DNA from 2 places in the Streptomyces sp. NPDC043685 genome. Region 2 is predicted to be linked to the other one. Evidence: riboswitches for the same ligand, from Rfam matches in the RefSeq annotation. Region 2 holds a riboswitch; the other holds the start of a gene.
What was found. A riboswitch is a leader RNA that binds a small molecule or an ion and turns the genes downstream of it on or off. The one in region 2 is predicted to bind thiamine pyrophosphate.
Positions count from the first base shown of each region.

Region 1: it holds a riboswitch for thiamine pyrophosphate, as region 2 does, so the genes downstream of both, AC0665_RS33590 (thiamine ABC transporter substrate-binding protein) here and thiO (glycine oxidase ThiO) in region 2, are expected to answer to the same signal.

Region 1 is NZ_JBWKCH010000012.1:197,505-205,005, forward strand. It holds gene pyrH (UMP kinase) at 62-820, shown strand; gene frr (ribosome recycling factor) at 988-1,545, shown strand; gene AC0665_RS33570 (phosphatidate cytidylyltransferase) at 1,545-2,672, shown strand; gene AC0665_RS33575 (SRPBCC family protein) at 2,789-3,238, shown strand; gene AC0665_RS33580 (hypothetical protein) at 3,271-3,411, opposite strand; gene rlmN (dual-specificity RNA methyltransferase RlmN) at 3,986-5,092, shown strand; TPP riboswitch at 5,132-5,238, shown strand; gene AC0665_RS33590 (thiamine ABC transporter substrate-binding protein) at 5,363-6,400, shown strand; gene AC0665_RS33595 (ABC transporter permease) at 6,376-7,501, shown strand, end outside.
Region 2 is NZ_JBWKCH010000008.1:412,338-419,838, reverse strand. It holds gene pknB (Stk1 family PASTA domain-containing Ser/Thr kinase) at 1-1,796, opposite strand, end outside; gene AC0665_RS27325 (thiazole synthase) at 1,884-2,681, opposite strand; gene thiS (sulfur carrier protein ThiS) at 2,684-2,884, opposite strand; gene thiO (glycine oxidase ThiO) at 2,881-4,053, opposite strand; TPP riboswitch at 4,051-4,162, opposite strand; gene AC0665_RS27310 (avidin-fold protein) at 4,215-4,565, shown strand; gene AC0665_RS27305 (NAD(P)/FAD-dependent oxidoreductase) at 4,598-5,839, shown strand; gene AC0665_RS27300 (Rv2175c family DNA-binding protein) at 5,951-6,316, shown strand; gene thiE (thiamine phosphate synthase) at 6,597-7,259, shown strand; gene metF (methylenetetrahydrofolate reductase [NAD(P)H]) at 7,355-7,501, shown strand, end outside.

The DNA of each region.
Region 1 (7,501 bases), on a different contig from region 2:
CACGCCCCACCGGCAATGGCCTCTTCGGTATGTGCAACACGTGAAAGAGGCGGGATCCCCCATGACCACCAAGGCCCAGAAGAGCGACGACGGCAAAGTACGCGGCCGGTTTCTGCTGAAGCTGTCCGGAGAGGCCTTCTCCGGTGGCGGCGGCCTTGGCGTCGACCCCGACGTGGTGCACAAGATCGCCCGCGAGATCGCGGCCGTCGTGCGCGACGGCGCCCAGATCGCGGTCGTCATCGGCGGCGGCAACTTCTTCCGCGGTGCCGAACTCCAGCAGCGCGGCATGGACCGGGCCCGCTCCGACTACATGGGCATGCTCGGCACGGTCATGAACTGCCTCGCCCTCCAGGACTTCCTGGAGAAGGTGGGCGTGGAATGCCGTGTGCAGTCCGCCATCACCATGGGGCAGGTCGCCGAGCCGTACATCCCGCTGCGCGCCGTACGGCACCTGGAGAAGGGCCGTGTGGTCATCTTCGGCGCCGGTATGGGCATGCCGTACTTCTCCACCGACACCACCGCCGCCCAGCGCGCCCTGGAGATCGACGCCGAGGCGCTGCTGATGGGCAAGAACGGCGTGGACGGGGTCTACGACTCCGACCCGAAGACCAACCCGGACGCGGTGAAGTTCGATCACCTCGGCTACGGCGAGGTCATCACGCGCGATCTGAAGGTCGCCGACGCCACGGCCGTGACGCTGTGCCGCGACAACAAGCTCCCGATCGTGGTCTTCGAGCTGCTGGCGGAGGGCAACATCGCACGCGCCGTCAAGGGTGAGAAGATCGGCACGCTGGTGGGGGACCCCGGCAGCCGGGACTGAGTTTCCCGAGAACAACCCCGTCCGGGGGATGGACGGGACGGAGCCGGGCCGGGGGATGGACAATGTCCCGCCGGTCGGGAACCGTGCAGGAAGAAGACGCGACGCAGCCGGCCGCCGCCCCACATGGAACCGCAGCCGGGCCTACTCAAGACACGCAGGAGCAAGTGGTGATCGAAGAGACCCTCCTCGAGGCCGAGGAGAAGATGGAGAAGGCCGTCGTGGTCGCCAAGGAGGACTTCGCCGCGATCCGCACCGGCCGTGCGCACCCGGCGATGTTCAACAAGATCGTGGCCGACTACTACGGCGCGCCGACCCCGATCAACCAGCTGGCCTCGTTCTCGGTGCCCGAGCCGCGCATGGCCGTGGTGACCCCGTTCGACAAGAGCGCGCTGCGCAACATCGAGCAGGCCATCCGCGACTCCGACCTGGGCGTCAACCCGAGCAACGACGGCAACATCATCCGGGTGGTGTTCCCCGAGCTGACCGAGGAGCGCCGCCGGGAGTACATCAAGGTGGCCAAGAGCAAGGGTGAGGACGCCAAGGTCTCCATCCGCTCCGTGCGCCGCAAGGCCAAGGACGCCATCGACAAGATGATCAAGGATGGCGAGGTCGGCGAGGACGAGGGCCGCCGTGCGGAGAAGGAGCTCGACGACACCACCGCGAAGTACGTCGCGCAGGTGGACGAGCTCCTGAAGCACAAGGAAGCGGAGCTGCTCGAGGTCTGATGAACGACTCTTCCTGGGGGGCGCCGCCACAGGCCGGCTACTGGGGGCCTCCTGACCACGGGCATGGTCAGGGGCACGTCCAGGGCGCGGGCCACGGGCACGTCCAGGGGGCCGCTCCGGCGGGTCCCGCATACGATGCGTATGAAGCGCCTCAGACTCGCCCCATGCCCATCGTGCCCGACGTGACCGACTTCGGCGGAAACCAGGATGACGACCGGGGGGCCGCTCGGCTGAGCGGCCCCCCGGTCCGAAACGACACGAATCCGGAGCCCATGCCCGACGCCTCGCAGCCGGCGCCCAAGCCGCCGAAGAAGAGCGCGGGGCGCGACCTGAGTGCCGCGATAGGGGTCGGTGTCGGGCTCGGCGCGGTGATCGTCGCGTCGCTGTTCGTCGTCAAGGCCGTGTTCGTCGGCGTCGTCGCTGTGGCCGTGGTGGTGGGCCTGTGGGAGCTGACCAAGCGGCTGGAGGAGCGCAAGGGCATTCGGGCTCCTCTGGTGCCGCTCGCGCTCGGCGGTGCCGCGATGGTCGTCGCCGGGTACGTCCGTGGCGCCGAGGGCGCCTGGGTGGCGATGGCGCTCACGGCACTGGCCGTCCTGGTCTGGCGCATGACGGAACCGCCCGAGGGCTACCTGCGGGACGTCACCGCGGGCGTCTTCGCGGCGTTCTACGTGCCGTTCCTGGCGACCTTCGTCGCGATGATGCTGACCGCGGACGACGGGCCGCAGCGGGTGCTCACCTTCCTGCTGCTCACGGTCGTCAGCGACACCGGGGCGTACGCCGTCGGCTGGCGGTTCGGCCGGCACAAGCTCGCCCCGCGCATCAGCCCCGGCAAGACCCGGGAGGGCCTGATGGGCGCGGTGTCCTTCGCCATGGTCGCGGGGGCTCTGTGCATGCAGTTCCTCATCGACGACGGGGTCTGGTGGCAGGGCCTGGTGCTGGGCCTCGCGGTCGCGGTCACCGCCACGCTCGGCGACCTCGGCGAGTCCATGATCAAGCGGGACCTCGGCATCAAGGACATGGGCACGCTGCTGCCGGGCCACGGCGGCATCATGGACCGGCTCGACTCGCTGCTGCCCACGGCTCCGGTGGTGTGGCTGCTGCTCGTGCTGTTCGTGGGATCCGGCTGAGCCGTCTGCCTGCTCGACGAGCCCCTGCCCCGCCGGGCAGGGGCTCGCTGCCGTCCGGGGAGACGCCCGGGGGACCAAGTGGGACGATGCAGATGTACCTCCCAAAGGAGGCCATCATGGCCATCATCCGAGAGAGCATCGACGTCGACCGCCGCCCCGAGGAGGTCTACCAGTACGTCATGGACGCCCCGCGCATGCCGGAGTGGCAGCTGAGCGCCGTGTCGGCGGAGCGCCTCGACGAAGGGCCGGTCGGGGTGGGCACCAAGGTCCGAGTGACCCGGCACGTCGGCAGCCGTGTGATGCCGATGACCATGGAGGTCACCGAGTACGACCCGCCCCGCAGCTGGGGCATGCGCGGCGTCGACGGACCCGTCCGGGCCCAGGTGCACGGCGAGGTCGAGCCCTACGACGAGGGCCGCCGCTCGCACGTCACGATCGACATCGACCTGGAGGGCCACGGCATGGGCAAGGTCCTGGTCCCCCTCGTCGTACGCTCGCAGGTCCGCAAGGAGCTCCCGCGCAACGAGCAGCTCCTCAAGGACCGACTGGAGCACCCGGGCGGATAGCACGGCGCCGTGTCTCCCGGCGGCGGCACGGCTCAGCGCCGCCGGGGGAACTTCCAGCCGTTCTGCCGCAGCTTGAACAGCACGAACATCCCGCAGAGGGCCCACACCCCCAGGAAGGCCCACTTGAACCACGGGGGGCCTTGCCAACGCTCCGCCAGGTGTACCGATGCCACGCTGAAGGCTGTCATTGCCGGCGCGTGCCCGGGGTGGTGGGCCGGAACACCCGGTTCCGTCGGGAGGGTCGTGTGTGCGTCGCTGCACGGTGATCGGGGGAGGGGGAGACGGTACCGCTCAGTGCCCCTGGTTGCGGCTAGCAGGGTCGGTTGTGTGCTGCCGGTGTGCTGGTCAGCCGAATCGGAGCCCGGTGCTCTCGGCTGCATGGCAGTGGACGCACAGGAAGCGAAGATGGCGCATCCCCGCTTGGCAGCGGGTGCGCTTTTTTAGGCCGCAGGGCGGGCCCTGATGGTGGAACCCACATACAACGAGTATCGGGAGATCCCCGGTGGGTACGAGTCTCCGCTGCACCCGGCCGTCCGAGAGGTTCAGCAAGAGCATCGGGCGTCTGCTCGCGGTCGAGGGGTCCGAACGAGGCCGAGGGCGACAAGGTGCTGTACCTCGCCGAGCCACCTGGGGCCGTCCCTGGGCCGTCCGAGGTCGACCAACGCTCCCAGCCGGCACCCACGGGTGACCACCCCCACCCCACTCCGGCCTGGGCTCCCCGAGTTGATCTGCGACACTGGGAGGGTTATGCCGAAGCCCGGAGAACTCACTTTCGTAGCCCCCCGCGGAGCCAAGAAGCCGCCGCGGCATCTCGCCGATCTCACTCCCGCCGAGCGCAAGGAGGCCGTCGTCGCGGTCGGGGAGAAGCCGTTTCGTGCCAAGCAGCTCTCGCAGCACTACTTCGCGCGGTACGCGCATGATCCGGAGCAGTGGACCGACATCCCCGCCGGGTCCCGGGAGCGGCTGCGGGAGGCGCTGCTGCCCGAGCTGATGACCGTCGTGCGGCATCTGTCGACCGACGAGGGCACCACCCGCAAGACGCTGTGGCGGCTGTTCGACGGGACGCTCGTCGAGTCCGTGCTGATGCGCTACCCGGACCGGGTGACCATGTGCATCAGCTCGCAGGCCGGGTGCGGGATGAACTGCCCGTTCTGTGCCACCGGGCAGGCTGGGCTGGACCGGAATCTGTCCACCGCCGAGATCGTGCACCAGATCGTGGACGGCATGCGCGCCCTCAGGGACGGAGAGGTGCCCGGGGGTCCTGCGCGGCTCAGCAACATCGTCTTCATGGGCATGGGCGAGCCGCTCGCCAACTACAACCGGGTCGCCGGTGCCATCCGGCGGCTCACCGACCCCGAGCCCGACGGGGTGGGTCTCTCCCAGCGCGGCATCACCGTCTCGACGGTCGGGCTCGTCCCGGCCATCCACCGGTTCTCCGACGAGGGCTTCAAGTGCCGCCTCGCCATCTCGCTGCACGCCCCCGACGACGAGCTGCGCGACACCCTCGTCCCGGTCAACACCCGCTGGAAGGTCCGCGAGGTGCTGGACGCCGGCTTCGAGTACAGCGCCAAGTCGGGCCGCCGGCTGTCGATCGAGTACGCGCTGATCAGGGACATCAACGACCAGGCCTGGCGCGGTGACCGTCTCGGCAGGATGCTCAAGGGCAGGCCGGTGCACGTCAACCTGATCCCGCTGAACCCGACCCCCGGGTCCAAGTGGACCGCCTCCCGGCCCGAGGACGAGAAGGCCTTCGTGGAGGCCATCGCCGCCCATGGTGTGCCGGTGACGATCCGGGACACCCGTGGTCAGGAGATCGACGGGGCGTGTGGTCAGCTCGCGGCCACCGAACGGTAGTCTGACCGTCGTAAGCACACCTGCATATTCGACATCTGCACATTCCGACAGGGGAGCGCCACAGCGCTGAGAGTGCGGCACACGGCCGCAGACCCTCCGAACCTGGCCCAGGTCATTCTGGGTAGGGAGATCGGTCACCACTCGAGCTGTTGCGCCCTGCCCGGGACCCCGTAAGTCCCGGGCAGGGCCGCGTCTTCTCCTGGTCACTCCAGGAGGAATCCAGTGAGCATCAACGCAAAGCGGCTGACGGCGGCGGTCGTCGGGCTGGGCATGGCCGGCACGCTCGCCGCGTGCGGGTCGTCCGACGGCGGTCAGGGGTCCGGCGACTCCAAGACCGTCACGCTCGTCAGCCACGACTCGTGGGCCGCGTCCAAGGACGTCATCGCCGCCTTCGAGAAGCAGTCCGGCTACAAGGTCCGGGTGCTGAAGGACGGCGACGCCGGGCAGGCCGTCAACAAGGCCATCCTGACCAAGGACAACCCGCAGGGCGACGTCTTCTTCGGCGTCGACAACACCCTGCTCTCGCGAGCTCTCGACAACGGGCTGTTCCAGTCGTACGAGGCGAAGGGGTCGGAGCAGGTCAAGGCCGCGTACCGGGTCGACCAGGGCAAGCACCGGGTCACGCCCGTCGACACCGGCGACATCTGCGTCAACTACGACAAGAAGTACTTCGCCGATCACAAGCTGCAGCCGCCGCGGAGCTTCGACGATCTCGTCAAGCCGCAGTACAGGAACCTGCTGGTGACCGAGAACGCCTCCGCCTCCTCACCCGGCCTCGGCTTCCTGCTCGGCACCGCCGCGAAGTACGGCGACCAGGGCTGGGAGGGGTACTGGAAGAAGCTCAAGGCCAACGGCGTGAAGGTCGTCGACGGCTGGGAGCAGGCCTACAACGAGGAGTTCTCCGGCTCGGCCGGCGGCAAGAAGGCCAAGGGCGACCGGCCGCTCGTCGTGTCGTACGCCTCCTCGCCGCCCGCCGAGGTCGTCTTCGCCGACCCGAAGCCGAGCACCGCCCCGACCGGCGTCGCCGAGGGCACCTGCTTCCGGCAGGTCGAGTACGCCGGGTTGCTCGCCAACGCGAAGAACGCCAAGGGCGGCAAGGCGTTCCTGGACTTCCTGCTCAGCAAGCGGTTCCAGGAGGACATGCCCATGAACATGTTCGTGTACCCGGTGCGCGAGGGCGCCCAGGTGCCGCCGGAGTTCGTGACGTACGGGCCGCAGGCGAAGGACCCCGAGACCATGGATCCGGCGAAGATCGCCGACCACCGTGACCAGTGGGTCAAGTCGTGGACGTCACTCGTACTGAAGTAGTCCGCACCAGGCGCGGGAGCGCGGCGCGGCTCGGTCTCCTGGCCGTGCCCGTCGCGTTCTTCGCCGTCTTCTTCGCCTATCCCGTCGCCGCGATCGTCGCCCGCGGTCTGAAGGCCGGCGGGACCTGGCACCTCGGGCGGATCGGGGAGGTGCTGGCACAGTCCGACGTGCGGCACGTGCTGTGGTTCACCACCTGGCAGGCACTCGTCTCCACCGCGCTCACGCTGATCGTGGCGCTGCCCGGCGCCTATGTCTTCGCACGCCTCGACTTTCCCGGCAAGCAGGTCCTGCGGGCGGTTGTGACCGTTCCGTTCGTGCTGCCGACGGTCGTCGTCGGCACGGCGTTCCTGGCGCTGGTCGGGCGAGGCGGGCTGCTCGACGAGCTGTGGGGCCTGCGCCTGGACACCACCGTGTGGGCGATCCTGCTCGCGCACGTCTTCTTCAACTACGCGGTGGTCGTCCGTACCGTCGGCGGACTCTGGGCGCAGCTCGACCCGCGGCAGGAGGAGGCCGCCCGGATGCTGGGGGCGTCCCCGCTGAAGGCCTGGCGGCAGGTCACCCTGCCCGCCCTCGCCCCGGCCGTGGCCGCCGCCGCGCTCATGGTCTTCCTGTTCACGTTCACCTCGTTCGGTGTCGTGCAGATCCTCGGCGGGCCCACGTTCTCCACCCTGGAGGTGGAGATCTACCGGCAGACGTCCGAGATCTTCGACCTGTCCACCGCGGCCGTACTCACCATGATCCAGTTCGTGGCGGTGGGGGCGATCCTCGCGGTGCACGCCTGGACCGTGCGCCGGCGGGAGACCGCGCTGCGGCTGGTGGACGCGTCCGTGACCGCGCGCGGGCCACGCGGCGCGGGGCAGTGGGCACTGCTGGGCGGGGTGCTCGCCACCGTCGCCGTGCTGCTCGTGCTGCCGCTCGCCGTGCTGGTGCAGCGGTCCCTGGGCGCGCCGGACCTCGGCTACTACCGGGCGCTGACCCGTGAGGACGGGGGAGTGTTCCTGGTGCCGCCCATCGAGGCGATCGGCAACTCCCTGTCGTACGCGGTCGCCGCCACGCTCATCGCGGTGGTGATCGGCGGGCTCGCCGCGGTGGCGCTCACCC
Region 2 (7,501 bases):
AGCGCCCGCCTGGCGTCGTCGACGCTGTCGCCCACCACGTCCGGGACCTCGATCATCTCGGGGCCCTTGGACAGCGTCAGCGTCACGGTGTCGCCCTCGGCCGCCGGGCCGCCGGACTTCGGCGTCTGCCGGACGACCTGGCCCTTGTCGTACTCGGAGGAGGTGACCCGCTCGGTGGCGATCCTCACCTTCAGGCCGGCGTCCTCCAGCTCGGCCCGGGCGTCGGCCTCGTCGTCACCGGTGACGTCGGGGATGTCGATGCGGGCGCCCTTGCTGACGACCAGCGCGACACCCGTGCCCGCGCGCACCTTCGTGCCGTCCGCCGGGCGCGCGGAGATCACCGAGCCCCGCGGCACATCCTCGCTGAACTCCCGGGTGACCATGCCCGGCTCCAGCCCGTCCTCCTTCAGCAGGCTCCGCGCCTTGTCCAGCCTCCGGCCCGCCAGGTCGGGCACCCGCACGGTCTCGGGGCCGTCGGAGATGGTGAACGACACGGAGTCGTGCAGGCGGATACGGGCGCCCGGCTCGGGGTCCGTGCCGATGATCGTGCCGCGCTTGACGGTGTCGCTGTGGGCGTGGGTGACCTTGCCGACATCGAGCCCGGCCTCGTCCAGCCGGTCCTTGGCCTGCGCCTCGGTCTTCGCCAGCAGCGGGGGGACCTTGGTGAACTGGCCGGAGTTGATGTACCAGATCCCGGCGCCGAGGCCGAGCACGAGCAGCACGGCGACGGCGATCGCCGCCGGGCCCCTCCGGGAACCCGAGCGGCGCCGGGACGGCGGGGGCGGCGACGGTGACGCCAGGCGGGTGGTGCGGTTGAGGGCGGGCCCGGAGGTCTCGTCGGCCGGCAGGGGGCGCGCCGTGGTCAGCGCGCGCGGGATCACGGTCGTGCGGTCCTCGCCGTTGTCGTGGGCCACCGCCAGGGCCTGCGGCGGCACCGCGTCCAACTGGTCCTCGCTCAGCCGGTCGCGCCCGTCACGGACCTGCGCGAGCAGCGCCACCGCGTCGTGCGGGCGGATCGCCGGGGTGCGGGCCGTCGCCGAGGCCACCATCTCGTCCAGCTCGTAGGCCAGACCGGGCACGGCGGCCGAGGGCGGGGGCACGTCCTCGTGCAGGTGCTTGTAGAGGATCACGGCGGGGGAGTCCCCGTCGTGCGGCTTGTCGCCGGTCAGCATCTCGTACAGCATCACGCCGCACGCGTACACGTCGACGCGGGGGTCGGCGGTGCCGTCCTCTATCTGCTCGGGGGCGAGGTAGGAGACCGTGCCGAGGACGGTGCCGGTGGTGTTCGTCACCGTGTCCACGGCCCGCACCAGGCCGAAGTCGGCGACCTTGACCCGGCCGTCGTCCCCTATCAGGACGTTCTCCGGCTTCATGTCGCGGTGCACGAACCCGGCGCGGTGCGCGGCGCCCAGCGCGGCGAGCACCGGCTCCAGGATGTCCAGAGCGGCCCGCGGCTGCAGGGCCCCGCGCTCACGCAGCACGTCCCGCAGGGTGCAGCCCGCCACGTACTCCATCGCCAGGTACACGTACGAGCCGTCGGTGCCCTGGTCGAAGACCTGCACCACGTTCGGGTGGGCCAGCCGGGCCACGGACTTCGCCTCGCGGATGAACCGCTCGACGAACGAGGCGTCGACCGCGAGCGAGGGGTGCATCACCTTGAGCGCGAGGATCCGGTCGAGCCGGGTGTCCACGGCCCGGTAGACCGTGGCCATCCCGCCGACCGCGATCCGCGCGTCGATGCGATACCGGCCGTCGAGCACCTGCCCGACCAAAGGGTCCTGAAGGGTCGTGTCCACGCAGGCGAGTGTACGAGCCGGGACCGACGGCTCTCCCGTCCCGCCCGTTTTCCGGGCGGGACTGCAGCCGACCTGTGACGTGTGCCCCTACTGGAAAGCGGGACGCTCCGGGTCCAACGCGGCCATGCCCTCCACGGGCGACGACGCCTCGGCGAAATGCCGCCGGGGGATCCGCCCGGCCCGGTACGCCAGCCGCCCCGCCTCCACCGCGTGCCGCATGGCGTCGGCCATCAGCACGGGTTCCTGTGCCCGCGTCACCGCCGAGGCCAGCATCACGCCCGCGCACCCCAGCTCCATCGCCAGCGCCGCGTCCGAGGCGGTCCCCGCGCCCGCGTCCAGGATCACCGGCACGCGCGCGTGCTCCACGATCAGCTGGAAGTTGTGCGGGTTGCGGATCCCGAGCCCGGAGCCGATAGGGGAGCCGAGCGGCATGATCGCCGCGCAGCCCACGTCCTCCAGCTTCCGCGCGAGCACCGGGTCGTCGTTGGTGTACGGCAGCACCGTGAACCCGTCGTCGACCAGGGTCTCGGCCGCGTCCAGCAGCTCGATCGGATCCGGCAGCAGGGTGCGCTCGTCGGCGATGACCTCCAGCTTGATCAGGTCGGTGCCGAGGGCCTCGCGCGCCAGGCGGGCCGTGAGGACGGCCTCCCCGGCCGTGAAGCAGCCCGCCGTGTTGGGCAGCACCCGGATGCCGAGCCGGTCCAGCACGGACAGCACCGAGCCGTGCACCGAGGCGTTCACCCGGCGCATCGCGACCGTGGTCAGCTCCGTCCCGGACGCCACCAGCGACCGCTCCAGCACATCGAGGCTGGGCGCCCCGCCCGTGCCCATGATCAGGCGGGAGGTGAAGGACGTGCCTGCGAGGACGAACGGATCGTCGGCCATGGTCAGCCTCCTTGGACGGCGGTGAGGACTTCCACGCGGTCTCCCTCGGCCAGGGGCGTGGAGGGCCACTGCGCGCGCGGGACGACCATCTCGTTGAGGGCGGCGGCCACGCCCGAGGGCGAGGCGGTGAGCGACCTCACGACGGTGTCGAGAGCCGTGCCGGGCCGGACGTCCCGGGGCTCGCCGTTGACGGAGATGTTCATGCGGGCTGCTCCGTGAGTGCGGTGGCGGGACTGAAGCGCTTCGGCGTGAAGGGCCGGGCCTCCTCGGGGAGTTCACCCGTCGCCAGGACGTGCGCCAGGGCGTCGCCGGTCACGGGCGTGAGCAGGACGCCGTTGCGGTAGTGCCCGGTGGCCAGCAGCAGGCCCTCCAGGCCGGTCGGGCCGAGCAGGGGCGCGTTGTCGGGGGAAGCGGGACGCAGCCCGGCCCGGGTCTCGGTGAGCGGCAGCTCGGTGATGCCCGGCACCAGTTCGTGCGCGTCCCGCAGCAGCTCGTACACGCCGCCCGCGGTCACGGTGGTGTCCCAGCCCATTTCCTCGCTGGTGGCCCCGATGACGAGTTCGCCGCTCGTGCGCGGCACCAGGTAGACGTGGCTGCCGCGCACCACCGCGCGCACGGTCCGGCTCAGGAACGGCCCGTGCCGGTGCGGCATGGTCAGCCGCAGGACCTGTCCCTTCACCGGGCGCACCGGCGGCAGCACGTCCTGCGGGACGCCGGCGAGCCGCCCGCTCAGGCTGCCCCCGGCGAGCACCACCTGCCCGGCGGCCGCCTCGGTCCCGTCGGCCAGGACGACACCCGTGGCCCGCTCCCGTACGACGGTCAGCCGCTCCGCCCACGTCCGGTGGAAGACCACGCCCGTGCGCTCGCAGGCCGCCACCAGGGCCCCGGCCAGCCGCCGCGGATCGATCTGGTGATCGCCGTCGACCCGCAGCCCGCCGCGCACACCCGGCGCGAGCATCGGCTCCAGACGCCGGCACTCGCGCCCCGACAGCCACTGCGACTCCAGGCCCGACTGCTGTTGCAGGACGTGCAGTTCACGCAGGTGGGCCCGGTCGTCGGCGTCCAGGGCCACGGCGAGCGTGCCGCAGCGGCGGTAGCCGAGGTCCCGGCCGGTCAGCTCGGTGAGCTCGGCGGCGAAATCCGGGTAGCGCCGGGCGGAGGCGAGGTTCAGGCCGAGCAGGGTCTGCTCGCCGTAGTGCAGTTCCGTGACGGCGGCCAGCATGCCGGCCGCCACCTGTGCGGCTCCGCCGCCCGGCTCGGGGTCCACGACGGCGGTGGCGAGACCGCGTTGCGCGGCCCGCCAGGCCGTCACCAGGCCGATGATCCCGCCCCCGATGACCAGGACGTCTGACGATGTGGACGTAGGCGACATGGGCGTCCAGCCCCTCCCTTCGCCGGCATGACCCGGATCAGGTTCGTACGGTCGGAGGCCGCCAGCCTCCCTCTCAGCCCGGTGCGTCCGGGCTCCCGCGAGTGCTTTACGTTGGCCACCCTAGCCCGATGCCGCAGCCCGCAGTAAGGGAGCCTCCGCCCATGGCCCGATCCCTCGACGGTCTCGTCCTGGCCCCGGTCGCCGACCAGGCACCGGGTCAGGTGGGCAGCCGCACCCGGTTCACGTACCACGAGCGGGCGGGCGAGATCTGGGCCGAGTACACGGGCGGCGACGTCGTACGAGGGCATCTCGTGGGTACCCGGGAAGGTGACCGGCTGGACTTCCGGTACGTCCAGCTGGGCCGGGACGGCACCACCTCCTCGGGGCACTGCGTCTCGACGGTCGTGGACCTGCCCGACGGGCGGGTGCGGCTGGAGGAGACCTGGGAGTGGGAGTCCCGGCGGGGCAAGGGCACGAGCGTTGTGGAGCAGGTCACGGCGCATGAGCACTGACTGACCATCCGTCAGGTGTCTATGGTGATCAGGTGAGCGAGCAGACGCAGGAACCAGGGTCGTCCGCGCCACGGCGCGTGGTCGTGGCGGGCGCGGGCATGGCCGGGGTGCAGACCGCCGTCGCGCTGCGCGAGCAGGGCTTCACCGGCGACGTGATCCTCATCGGCGCCGAGCCCCACCAGCCCTACGACCGGCCCCCGTTGTCGAAGGCCGTCCTACTCGGCAAGTCCGAGGGCTCCGCCTTCGACGTCGACTTCGAGGCCCTCGGCATCGAACTGCGGCTCGGCTGCGAGGTGCTGGGCCTGCGCGCGGCCGACCACGAACTGGACACCGAGGACGGGCCGGTGCCCTACGACGTCCTGGTCGTGGCGACCGGCGCCGAACCGGTCCGGCTGCCCGGCACGGAGGGCGTGCCGGGCGTGCATCTGCTGCGCACCCTGGACGACGCCGAGCGGCTGCGGCCGGTGCTGGCCCGCCGGCACGACATCGTGGTGGTCGGCGCGGGCTGGATCGGCGCGGAGTTCGCCACGGCCGCGCTCGAGGCGGGCTGCGCGGTGACCGTCGTGGAGGCCGCCGGACGCCCGCTCACCGGGGCGCTGCCCGCCGAGGTCGCGGCCCCCATGACCGGCTGGTACGCCGACGCGGGCGCGGTTCTGCGGACGCACGCGCGCGTGGAGCGCGTCGAGCCCGGCGCGGTGTTCCTCGACGACGGCTCGCGGCTGCCGGCGGGCGCGGTCGTCGTCGGCATCGGCGCCCGCCCCGCGACGGCCTGGCTGGCCGGCTCCGGCGTGGAGCTCGGCGCCCACGCCGAGATCGTGGCCGACGAGCACCTGCGCACGTCCGTGCCGGACGTGTACGCGGTCGGTGACTGCGCCTCCTTCCCCTCCGGGCGCTACGGCGAGCGCCTGCTGATCCACCACTGGGACAACGCCCTCCAGGGGCCGCGCACGGTCGCCGTGAACATCGTGGGCCGGGCCTCGGGGGAGCCACCGGCTGTCTACGACCCGGTGCCGTACTTCTGGTCCGAGCAGTTCGGGCGGTTCGTCCAGTACGCCGGGCACCACGCGGCCGCGGACACCACCCTGTGGCGGGGCGACCCCTCCGGACCGGCCTGGACGGTGTGCTGGCTGCGCGGTGAGCGGCTGGTCGCGCTGCTGGCGGTCGGCCGGCCCCGGGACCTCGCCCAGGGCCGCCGCCTGATCGAGGCGGGCACACCGATGAACCCGGGGCTGCTGGCGGATCCGGCCAGGCCCCTGAAGGCGGCGACGGCTTAAGGCCCGGGGCCGTCGCGAGGGGGGCCGGGCGGCGCTGCCGGGCCCGGCGCGTCCGCCCAGGTGGACGGGGCCGACTTCCGACTGTCGGTGGCGAATGGCAGGCTTGTTTCCGTGACCGAGATTGACGCAAAGATCGATGCTCTCGTCCCCGCCTGGCTCACCCTCCCCGACATCGCCGAACAGCTCGGCGTCGAGGTGACGCGTGTGCGGCAGCTGGTCAAGGACGGCCAGCTCATCGCCGTACGCCGGGGTGAGAACCGCGCGCTGCACGTCCCCGCCGCCTTCATCGACGGGGACAAGGTCGTCAAGGGCCTGTCCGGGACCTTGACGCTCCTGCGGGACGACGGCTTCACGGACGAAGAGATGCTGGAGTGGCTCTTCACCCCGGACCCCAGCCTGCCCGGCACGCCCGCGCAGGCACTCAGCGAGAATCGCGGCACGGAGGTGAAGCGCCGCGCCCAGGCGCTCGCGGTCTGACCCGGCCGCGACGGGACAACCGCCCGGCGCCGCGCCTGCGGAGCCGGGCCTGAACAACCGCCCCACCTGAGGGCCGTGGCCGTGGGGCCACGGCCCGGGAGCGCCCGGGGCGGTGGCGGCCCGGGGCAGGCGTAAGGTGCCCGAGGCGTTCGCGCGGACCCGCGCCGGACGGCACGGGCCGTGTCCGCGCCGCCGGACCCGCGCGGGCGCACCCGCACGCCGCCGACGGGCGTACGGACCCATCGGGTCCGCCACGCCACCGACACCCTGGGGGACACGCATGACCGGCACCGCCGCCGCCACCGCACGGGCCCAGCTCGCCGACGCCCGGCTCTACCTGTGCACCGACGCGCGCAAGCGGCAGGGCGACCTCGGGGAGTTCCTCGACGCCGTGCTGAGCGGCGGGGTCGACATCGTGCAGTTGCGCGACAAGGGCATGGAGGCGGGCGAGGAGCTGGAGCACCTGGCCGTCTTCGCCGATGCCAGCGCCCGGCACGGCAAGCTGCTCGCGGTCAACGACCGCGCGGACGTCGCCCACGCCGCCGGCGCCGACGTCCTGCACCTCGGCCAGGGCGACCTCCCGGTCCCCGCGGCCCGCGCCCTCCTCGGCGACGACGTCCTGATCGGCCGCTCCACCCACGCCGAGCCGGAGGCCGCCGCGGCCGCCGTCCAGCAGGGCGTCGACTACTTCTGCACCGGCCCGTGCTGGCCCACCCCCACCAAGCCCGGCCGCCACGCCCCGGGCCTGGACCTCGTCCGGAACACCGCCGCCCTGGGTACCGACCGCCCCTGGTTCGCCATCGGCGGCATCGACCTCGGCAATCTCGACCAGGTGCTGGAGGCGGGCGCCCGGCGTGTCGTCGTCGTACGGGCGATCACCGAGGCCGGTGACCCGGGGGCCGCGGCGGCGGAGTTCGCCGCGCGGCTGCGGGCGGCGCAGTGACGACCGTCTGTCCAAGGGATGGACAACAAGTGGACAATCCAGACAAATCGCGGCCCTCGGTTGGGGGACCGACCGCCCCTGGCTAACCTGCCGGTATGGCCCTCGGCACCGCATCCATCAGATCGGACCACGCGCGCACCGTCCGCGACATGCTCGCGGCCGGCAAAACGACGTACTCCTTCGAGTTCTACGCCCCCAAGACCCCGAAGGGCGAGCGGAACCTGTGGAACGCGCTGCGCCGG